Rhodopseudomonas boonkerdii: one gene and its partner. Each later gene encodes a partner of the first gene's protein in a complex. Links are inferred from orthologs where the notes say so. Each region holds a gene or a part of one and is shown on either strand. Other genes may lie near its edges.

Region 1 (6,772 bases):
CCCGGCCCGTTCGACCGCATCGTTTCGGTCGGCATGTTCGAGCATGTCGGCGTCGATCATTACGACACTTTCTTCAAGCGCTGTGCGGAGCTGTTGAGCCCGGACGGCGTGATGGTGCTGCATTCCATCGGGCGCCCCGAAGGTCCCGGCATCACCAATCCGTGGATCGCCAAGTATATTTTCCCCGGCGGCTATATCCCCGCCCTTTCCGAAGTGCTTCCGGCAATCGAACGCGCGGGTCTGCTGATCTCGGACATCGAGATCCTGCGCCTGCATTATGCCGAGACGTTGAAAGCCTGGCGCGAGCGCTTCATGGCACGGCGCGAGGAAGCCGTGCAGCTCTATGACGAGCGGTTCGCCTTGATGTGGGAGTTTTACCTGGCGTCGTCAGAAATGTCGTTCCGCAAGCAGAACATGATGAACTTCCAGATCCAGCTCACGCGCCGCCAGGACGTGGTGCCATTCACCCGCGACTACATCAGCCGCGAGGAAGCTCGTCTTGCCGCGGTCGAGCGGGCGATATCGCCCAAGCTGCAGATGGCGGGCGAGTAGCTTTCAGAAAGAAAGTTCGAGAAGCTCGGCACGGTGAGCCGTTTGCGATCGACGGACATTAGCCGGCCGCTCGAGCCGCGCCTTGGCGGCTGAGATGATGGCAGGGCTGCATGATTGGCCGCGCAACTCTTCCGTGCGCGCAAAACCGGCGATCAGGTCGGATAACCATGTATTATCGTCGGTCGCCGAAAACGGCTGACGCTGATCCATCGACCTGTCCGCCTCTCGATTCCTGTGGTTGTCATCCCAACACCCGACTCCATGACTGGTTCCAAGTGTGGCTCAACTGCAATCCCACTTCTTGTTATAAGTGAGACAAATCGCAGTCCGGTTCAGGCTGGCCGCACAATTTTCCAGGTCCCGTTAAAACGGTATTGAGGATCGCGATCCACATGCCAACCGGCCCCCGTCAAGGGCGGATTGATCGTTGCCGTCGAATTCCTCCAAGCACCGGTGGGAATCGTGCATAAGGTGACGGCATGCTTCCCCCCGCCCGCGCTGACGCGCTTATGTCCGGGGCCGCGCATCCGTCTCCTTCGAAGAAAAACAGCGAGCAACATGGCCGCACCCGATTCCAACGTTCTCAAGCTCGCCCCGGACGTGGCAACGCCCGCTTATCGCAGTGCGCCGCATAACATCGAGGCCGAACAGGGCGTGCTGGGCGCCATGCTGGTCAACAACGACGCGTTCTACCGCGTCTCGGACTTCCTCAAGCCCGAACACTTCTACGAGCCGCTGCACCAGACGATTTTCGACACCGCCGCCAGCATCATTCGCGCCGGCAAGATCGCCACCCCCGTGACGCTGAAGACCTTCTTGCCCGCCGATGCCGATCTCGGCGGCATGACCGTCGCACAATATCTCGCCCGCCTCGCCGCCGAGGCGACCACGATCATCAATGCGCAGGACTACGGCCGCACCATTTACGACCTCGCGATCCGCCGCCAGCTGATTGGCGTCGGCGAGGACATGGTCAATGTGGCCTATGATGCGCCGGTGGATTTCGCTCCGCGCGCCCAGATCGAGGACGCCGAGCGCCGACTCTATGAGCTTGCCGAAGCCGGCCGCTATGACGGCGGCTTCCAGCGTTTCTCGCAGGCGATGACCACCGCCCTCGACATGGCCGCCAATGCCTATCAGCGCGACGGCAAACTGTCTGGCATCTCCACCGGCCTGCGCGATCTCGACGCCCGCATGGGCGGCTTACAACGTTCGGACCTGATCGTGCTGGCCGGCCGCCCCGCCATGGGCAAGACCTCGCTCGCCACCAACATCGCCTACAATATCGCCGCGGCCTATCAGGCCGAGCTGCAAGCCGACGGCACCAACAAGACCGTCAATGGCGGCGTGGTCGGCTTCTTCTCCTGCGAAATGTCGGCCGAACAGCTTGCCACCCGTATTCTCGCCGAGCAGACCGAGATTTCCTCGAGCGCCATCCGCCGCGGCGGCATCACCCAGGACCAGTTCGACAAGATCCGCGACTACACCATCAGGCTGCAAAACCTGCCGCTGTATGTGGACGAAACCGGCGGCCTGTCGATCTCGCAGCTCACCGCCCGCGCCCGCCGCCTGAAGCGGCAAAAGGGCCTCGATGTCATCATGGTGGACTACATCCAGCTCTTGCAGGGCTCCGGCAAGCGGTCGGACAACCGCGTGCAGGAAGTCACCGAGATCACGACGAACCTGAAGGCGCTGGCGAAGGAGCTCAACGTTCCCATCATCGCCCTGTCGCAGCTCTCGCGCCAGGTCGAAAATCGTGATGACAAGCGCCCGCAGCTCGCCGACCTCCGCGAATCCGGATCGATCGAGCAGGACGCCGACGTGGTGATGTTCGTCTATCGCGAAGAATACTATCTGCAGGCCAAAGAGCCCAAAATGGGCACACCGGAGCACGAGAAGTGGAAGTTTGAGATGGATGCCGTACACGGCAAGGCCGAGGTGATTGTCGCCAAGCAGCGACATGGGCCCACCGGTACGGTTCCCCTGCAATTCGAGGGTCAGTTCACGCGCTTCAGCGATCTCGCGGACGACCAATACATGCCCGTGCCCCACGAGTGATTTGGTCGCGGCGGCGAATGGACCAACGCTGCCAATAGCTCACACCGTGTTATTCTCGCCGTCATGGCCGGCTTGTTCCGCGCATCCACGCCGTCCCTCGCGGGGGAACGTGGACGGCGCGACGAACGGCCATGACGACTTTCTGTGAGAACCAGTGATGACCGAAACCACCACCGAACTCGATCCGACGGCCACCGGCATCCTCACCATCGATCTCGACGCCATCGCCGCCAACTGGCGCAAGCTGGAAAAGGCCAGCGTCCCCGCCGAATGCGGCGCGGCAGTCAAAGCCGATGCCTATGGCTGCGGCATCGACCGCGTGGTGCCGGCGCTGGCCAAGGCCGGCTGCAGGACCTTCTTCGTCGCCACCGTCGACGAAGCCCACGCTGCGCGCACGGCCGCGCCGGACGCTGCCATCTATGTGCTCAACGGCCTGTCTCCGCATTCCGGCGACACCCTTGCCGCCATCAAGGCGCAGCCGGTGATCGGCTCTTTGGACGAACTCGCCGAATGGGACATGTTCTGCCGTCGCACCGGCTGGGCCGGCGGTGCCGGCGTGCATGTGGACACTGGTATGAGCCGGCTCGGCCTGTCGATTGCGGAAGCACAAAGCCTCGCACCGCGCATTGCCTCCGGCAATCACGGTTTCACGCTGGTGATCAGCCACCTCGCCTGCGCCGAGCAACTGAACAGTCCCATGAATCCGAAACAGGTCGGCGCCTTCCGTGAGATCTCGCATCTGTTCTCCGGGATCACGTCATCGCTCGCCAATTCGTCCGGCATCTATCTCGGCCCGAGCTACATGTTCGACATGGTGCGTCCGGGCGCTGCGATCTACGGTGTCAATCCGACACCGGAAGCCGCCAATCCCATGCTGCCGGTGATTGACCTGAAAGCGCGCATCATCCAGACCCGTGATGTGGCCCGCGGCGACACCGTGGGTTACGGCGCCACCTGGACCGCGCGCCGCCCGACCCGCCTTGCCATTATCGCGGCGGGCTATGCCGATGGCTATTTTCGCGCGGCCGGCAGCGGTGACGGCACGCGAGGCGCGGAGGTCGTGATCGCCGGCCAGCGCTGCCCGGTCGCCGGCCGCATCTCCATGGATCTGATCGCGGCTGATATCACGGACCTGCCGGAGAACGCCGCCCGGCGCGGCCATCTCGCCACGCTGATTGGCGAAGGCCTTACGGTGAACGACCTCGCACATCACTTCGGCACGATCGCCTATGAGGTGCTGACGAGCCTGGGGCGGCGATATCGGCGGGTTTATAAAGGCGGCGAAGGCTGAGGCCATTCAAGGCCGCGGCACGACCCGGTACTGCACGGCATAGGTCCCGACATGGACGGGCGATAGCCCGTCGATTACCGGCAGCGGCGATGGCGGATCGATCAGCAGCACCTGCGCAAACTTGCTGCGCCAGTTCCTGATATAGCTCGGCGCTTCCCTGTCATCCCCCTGCAGCACGGGCAGATCGATCGGCTCGCCCGGCGATTGCGCGATCGCCCTGTAGGGTGGCCGCACCTCGACCGGCTGCTGCGCGGGATCGGCGAACATCAACGGCCAAAATGCCTTGCGCTCGATCGCCAGCAGCGCGCCGAGATGGCCGTCGAGGCGATAGACGCCCGGCAATGCCCGCGTGGGCACCGTAGTCTCCGTATCGTTGCCGCGATGACCACGCGCCACCAGAACCTTCGTGCCGGGTGCCACATCGGCGATTGCCGCGCGAACGTCGGCAAGATCGGCGCGATGTCCGGTCCAGCTCCATGCCAGATGCCCCGTCCGAACCACGATCAGCACGACGAAGAAAGAGACGGCCAGCATGGCGGGACCGTGCCGAAGACGCGGTGACGATCCAGCGAAGACCAGAAGGACGATCATCAGCATCAGGCGAATGTCCACGAAGGTCCCACCCTTGATCGTGGACGGCGCGACGAGAAACACGACGACCAGCGTGAACAGGCTCAGCGGGAATGCAGGTGCAACCGCCATGCTGCGCCAGGTGAGCAGCAGGAACGCGACAAAGCCGAGCAATGTCAGCATGCTGAGATCGACATTCGTGGTCATGAAGGGCGACATCACGGCCAGCAGTTTGTCCCAGCCGCGCCAGCGTCCCGGCAGCGCCGGTGTGTCCGACAACGGACTGGCGAGATAGAACAGCAAGGCCGGAGCAAGCATGACGATCAGGGCGCCCCCGACGCGGGTCGCCTCGTGCATGACGGGACGCCCGGCGCCGCGCAGCCGATACAACCGCGCCGCTTCCTCGGAAACGATCAGCAGCGCCAGCAGAGCCACTCCGAAGATGTGGCAGAGAAACGTCGCAGCAGCCGTCGCCGCGCCGGCGACCGCCACCCAGTAAAGCGCAACACGGCGGCGTAGCGCGATCCAGCCCGCAGCCCCCGCAAAGGCAAGTCCGAGCGCGAGCAGGAAATTCATGAAGCCGAGCAGAAAGACCGCGCTGCAGGCGACAAGACCCGAGGCCAACGGCCACAGACTCGCGCATCCAAAAACGACGCGATGATACAGCGTGACGCCGATCACGGGGGCCAGCAGACTCAACGCCAGCAAGATACGGCCGCCCGTATGGACTTCGGTGAGCTTCAGCAATCCGGTGCCGATGACATCGATGCCGAGATTCGGCACCAGTCGCCAATGCGGTGCGTACATCTGCGACAGGGCGGCATCGTGCGGATGCGCCAGCACGAACATCCGCGCGAGATGGTTGGGATAGTCCAGCACCGGTGGCACATCGACCAGCAGCAGCGGCGCCGTCAGAACGACAGCCAATGCCAGCGCGGCGATCAACCAGAGCCGTCGCGGTTTGCGAATGCCGCGCATCGGCGCCCATGTGAGAACATCGCCTGCATTCATATGTCATACCCGCCCGTACCGGCGGACCTTGGCAAAGCTGCATTGACAACCCGTCAACAGGTGACCGACGCCGGGAATCGTGCTGAATTCCGCGCCCGTTCCAGCGCCGGAGCCTGAATTGTCCTTCATCTTCGTTTGCGCGGTCGGCCTGCTGGCCGGCACCATTTCCGGCATCGTCGGCACCGGCTCGTCGATCATGCTGATGCCGGTGCTGGTCTACGAGTTCGGCCCCAGGCAAGCGGTGCCGATCATGGCCGTCGCTGCGGTCATGGCCAATCTCTCGCGCATCATGGCCTGGTGGCGCGAGATCGACTGGCGCGCCACCTTTGCTTATTCGATCACCGGCATCCCCGCCGCAGCTCTCGGTGCGCGCACGCTGCTGGTGCTGCCGTCGCAGGCGGTCGATCTCACCATCGGCGTGTTCTTCATCGCCATGGTGCCGTTGCGGCATTGGCTGGCAAAGCGCTCCTTCACCATCGGCCTTTGGCAGCTCGCGCTCGGCGGCGCCATCATCGGCTATGTCACCGGCATCGTCGTCTCCAGCGGTCCGCTCAGCGTACCGTTGTTTTTGTTCTATGGCCTCGCCAAGGGCGCTTTCCTCGCCACCGAGGCCGCAAGTTCGCTCGGCCTCTATCTCAGCAAATCCGTCACCTTCCAGCGCTTCGGCGCGCTTGATCTCGAGGTGCTGGTGAAAGGCCTGATCGCCGGCGCCTCGCTGATGTCAGGCGCCTTCATCGCCAAGCGTTATGTGCTGAAACTCAGCGTGGAGACTTTCCGGCGCATCATGGACGTCATCGTGCTCGTGGCGGGCGCCAGCATGGTGCTGTCCGGACTGCGCTTGATCTGAAATCACTCACCAAAAACAAATCGACCGCCTTGCGGCGGCCGATGGATCGTCAAAGCTGCGCAGTCGTCTCAGTAGCCGTAGCGACCGTAGCCACCACCATAACCGTAGCCCGCGCCATAGCCGTAGCTTTCGTAGCTGGAGCCGAAACTGAAGCCGCGATTACAGGTCGAGCAACCGACCTGAACCGGTGCGTAATAGACCTGTGCCGGGGCGACCTGCACGGTGCGCTGCTGGGTGGCATAGCGCGCCGGGATGCGGCGATATTCGGTGCGCGCCGGGGCGACCATCACGGTCTTCGGCACCATCACGGTGCGGTACTGCGCCGGACGATGATGGCGCACGGTGCGACCTGGCGACACCATCACGGTGCGCTCCACCGTGCGATATTGCGGCGGGATCACCTGCGGCTGATAGCAGGTGGTGCAGCCGGCCTGAGCCATGCT
Region 2 (3,312 bases), 1.7 Mb from region 1 along the record:
GCTCCACGAACTGCCATTCCTCGCTCTCGCGCAGCATCGCCACCAATTCCTCGAACACCTCCGCATGCTCGGGCGCATATTCGAACCAGGTGAGGAAATCGAACGGGCCGCCGAGATCGCGCGAATGGTAGAGCTGGCGTGCGATCGCCGGCAGGTATTTCAGGCTGTCGGCGATGTGGCGGGACTTGTCCTCGAAGATGCGGCGGCGTTCGTTCTGGGTCATCAGCCACCACGCGTTGTTCTTGCGGATCGGGATCAGCGCGGCGCGGGTCGCCTCCGCGCGCCCGAGCCCGGCCTGCGCCTTGGTCAGCGCGATCTTCTCCAGCCGCTCGGTGTAGCGCAGATGGCTGGCGACGCCGATCAGCCGCCAGGAATGGGCCGACGGAGCCGGCGGCAGCGCAATGGAATCGGCATGGGTGACGGACAAAGCGGGCATGATCGGCAGCGTGTCGCCGCGTGCGGGCGCGATGGAGAGCACCCGCCACGTGCCGGTCTGGCCACCTCGAAAAGTCGTGAACATCGCTCTTGTTAAAAACGGAACTTGGAAGAATTCAAGGGCGATGTTCAACGACAAACACCGCCCCTCATGGTGAGGAGGCGCGACTTGTCCGCCGTAGCTCGAAGAGCGAAGGCGGAAGCGCCGTCTCGAACCATGAGCTGGCTTGGCTCCTGAGCACGCGACCATCCTTCGAGACGCGGCCTTCGGCCGCTCCTCAGGATGAGGGCGGAGTAGGGGGCTGAGGCCGGTTCCCCTGTGAATAATGGTTGCCATTCGGCAATAGATGCCAATTTGGCAACTATCCCCTATATGCCTAGGCGACCATGCGTTTCACGCCCCAATTCCTCGAAGAGCTGCGCGCCCGGCTTCCGGTTTCGGAAGTCGTGGGCAAGCGCGTCAAGCTGAAGAAGGCGGGGCGTGAGTGGAAGGGGCTGTCGCCGTTCCAGCAGGAGAAGACGCCGTCCTTCACGGTGAACGACCAGAAGCAGTTTTACCACGACTTCTCCACCGGCAAGCACGGCAACATTTTCGACTTCGTGATGGAAACCGAGGGCGTCGGCTTCGTCGAGGCCGTCGAGCGTCTGGCATCCATGGCGGGTCTCGCCGTGCCCGCCGCGACCCCGGATGCCGCGCGGCAGGAGCAGCGCCGCAGGACGCTGCACGACGTCATGGAGATCGCCGCAAAATTCTTTCAGGACACGCTGACCTCGCGGCACGGCGCGCAGGCGCGCGGCTATCTCGCCGATCGCGGCATCGGCCCGCAGACCCAGCTGCAGTTCCGCATGGGCTACGCGCCGGAGGATCGGTTCGCGCTGAAGGAGCATCTCGGCGCGGCCGGCATCCCCGTTTCCGACATGGTCGAGACCGGCATGCTGATCGGCGGCGACGATATCCCGGTGCCCTATGATCGCTTCCGCGACCGCGTGATGTTTCCCATCGCCGACGCCCGCGGCCGCATCATCGCGTTCGGCGGCCGTGCGCTGAAGAAGGATGTGCCGGCGAAATATCTGAACTCGCCGGAAACGCCGCTCTTCCACAAGGGCGACAACCTCTACAATTTCCCCATGGCCCGCAAAGCCGCCCATGACGGTGCGCCCATCGTGGTGGTCGAGGGCTATGTGGATGTCATCGCCATGGTCGGCGTCGGTTTCCCCGGCGCCGTCGCGCCGCTCGGCACCGCGCTCACCGAGAACCAGCTGCAGCTGCTGTGGAAGATGGTGGACGAGCCCATCCTCTGCTTCGACGGCGATCGTGCCGGCCAGAAGGCGGCATGGCGCGCGGCGGAGCTGGCGCTGCCGCATCTCAAGCCCGGCAAGAGCCTGCGCTTCGCGCTGCTGCCCGAAGGGCAGGACCCCGACGATCTCGCGCGCTCGGGCGGGCGCGGCGCCGTCGAGGATGTCATTGCGGCCGCGGGCACGCTGTCGGACCTGATCTGGGCGCGCGAGATCGCCGCCGGCGATTTCTCCACCCCCGAGCGCCGCGCCGCGCTGGAGGCGCGGATCAATGAGATCTCCACCGTCATCCGCGACGATGTGGTGAAGAAATATTATCGCCAGGATCTGGCCGACCGGCTGTACCGCCAGTTCGGCGGCGGCGCCAAAAGCGGCGGCTATCGTGGCGGGCCGGGCCAGTTTCAGCGCGCGCCGCAGCGCCCGTTCACGCCGCGAATCAGCGGTGGCAATCGCGGCGTGCCGCCCACGGCGAGCCAGATGCTCGGTCGCGGGCCCTATCAGGCCATCAGTCCACAGCTTGCGACATCGTCCATCATGCGCGGCCAGCGCAGCGCCGTCTCGCGGCGCGAGGCGCTGATCCTGCAGAGCCTGATCAACCATCCCTGGCTGCTGCATGATCGGCTCGAGGAGGTTGCAGCGCTCGAGCTGGCACATCCGGAGATGCACCGGCTGCGCGCCGGCATCATCGCCGCCTTCGCCCACGAGCATCATCATGGCGACGAGGCCGAGCAAAGCGCGGAAATGCGTGAAGACCTGGTAAAGGCCGGATTATCCGAGCAATTACAGATGGTTGAGCGGGCGAATTCGGTTCAGGCGGTGTGGGCGGCGCAGCCCGGAGCGGCGCAGGAGGACGTTTTGGCGACCTGGATGCAGCTGGTCGCCTTGCATCGCCAGTACCACTCATTACTTAGGGAATTGAAGGATGCCGAGCTCGCATTGGGCGCGGAGGCCAGTGAAACCAATTACGGTTGGCTCCGCGACGTCAAGGCCCGGCTTGCCGAGGTGGACGGGACCGAGGCGCTGATCGAAGGGTTTGGCGAGTTGTCGGGGCGGTTCCAGCGCAGCCAGTGATCAAACTTTGCTGCGGACGGAACCGTTGCCATGGGCAAAAAGACTCGCCAAAACCATGGTTTGGCGGCACAAACAGGGTTAATCCGGGCTTAAGCCCTTCACGGGTAAAGCCTTGAGCAGAGATTGAATAGCCGAGACCGACGGATCGGGTATGACGACAGGGTGGCGAAAGGCAAGCGCCGCCCTTTGCGCGTCACCCCGTCACGCAAGTGACGAGCAAGTCGATCGGTACGAGATGAGATGGCGGGGCGCGGCCGATATACAGGACACGCTCTCGGCGTGAGCGCGTTTCAGGAGCATTGAATGGCCACCAAGGCAAAGACGCTGCAGACCAAGGACAAGGAAAAAGACGCGGCAGCGGATACGCCCGAAAAGGATGCCGCCGAAGCGCCGTCGCCTTTGCTCGATCTGTCCGATGCGGCCGTCAAGAAGATGATCAAGCAGGCCAAGAAGCGCGGCTTCGTGACCTTCGATCAGCTCAATGAAGTGCTGCCCTCCGACCAGACCTCG

Evidence for each region.
Region 2: the proteins of E0H22_RS12220 (region 1) and dnaG are in contact, whole or in part, in a crystal structure (PDB 2R6A), measured with the Geobacillus stearothermophilus proteins. The link is inferred for Rhodopseudomonas boonkerdii from one-to-one orthologs. Residues at the interface, in WP_033016901.1 of Geobacillus stearothermophilus: Ser13, Glu15, Ala16, Gln18, Glu91, Leu92, Asp94, Ala95, Val96, Pro97, Thr98, Ala99, Ala100, Asn101, Tyr104, Tyr105, Ile108; in WP_049624496.1 of Geobacillus stearothermophilus: Lys456, Leu457, Leu458, Pro459, Ala460, Asn463, Ala464, Leu467, Leu535, Leu536, Ile537, Ala538, Gln544, Glu545, Asp548, Tyr549, His552.

What each region holds. Positions count from the first base shown.
Region 1 is NZ_CP036537.1:2,633,761-2,640,532, reverse strand. Bases 369-3,360 are described here. They hold E0H22_RS12220 (replicative DNA helicase), read left to right. Parts: upstream 369-1,110; coding sequence 1,111-2,610; downstream 2,611-3,360. Other genes in these bases: alr (alanine racemase), read left to right, coding at 2,768-3,360; E0H22_RS12225 (hypothetical protein), read right to left, coding at 556-762; E0H22_RS12230 (cyclopropane fatty acid synthase), read left to right, coding at 369-552. Also shown: more of E0H22_RS12230, read left to right, coding at 1-368; more of alr, read left to right, coding at 3,361-3,901; E0H22_RS12210 (hypothetical protein), read right to left, coding at 3,908-5,482; E0H22_RS12205 (sulfite exporter TauE/SafE family protein), read left to right, coding at 5,601-6,329. UniProt on the Escherichia coli protein: The main replicative DNA helicase, it participates in initiation and elongation during chromosome replication. Travels ahead of the DNA replisome, separating dsDNA into templates for DNA synthesis.
Region 2 is NZ_CP036537.1:4,366,830-4,370,141, reverse strand. Bases 352-3,312 are described here. They hold dnaG (DNA primase), read left to right. Parts: upstream 352-822; coding sequence 823-2,802; downstream 2,803-3,312. Other genes in these bases: rpoD (RNA polymerase sigma factor RpoD), read left to right, coding at 3,106-3,312; E0H22_RS20070 (chlorite dismutase family protein), read right to left, coding at 352-520. Also shown: more of E0H22_RS20070, read right to left, coding at 1-351. UniProt on the Escherichia coli protein: RNA polymerase that catalyzes the synthesis of short RNA molecules used as primers for DNA polymerase during DNA replication.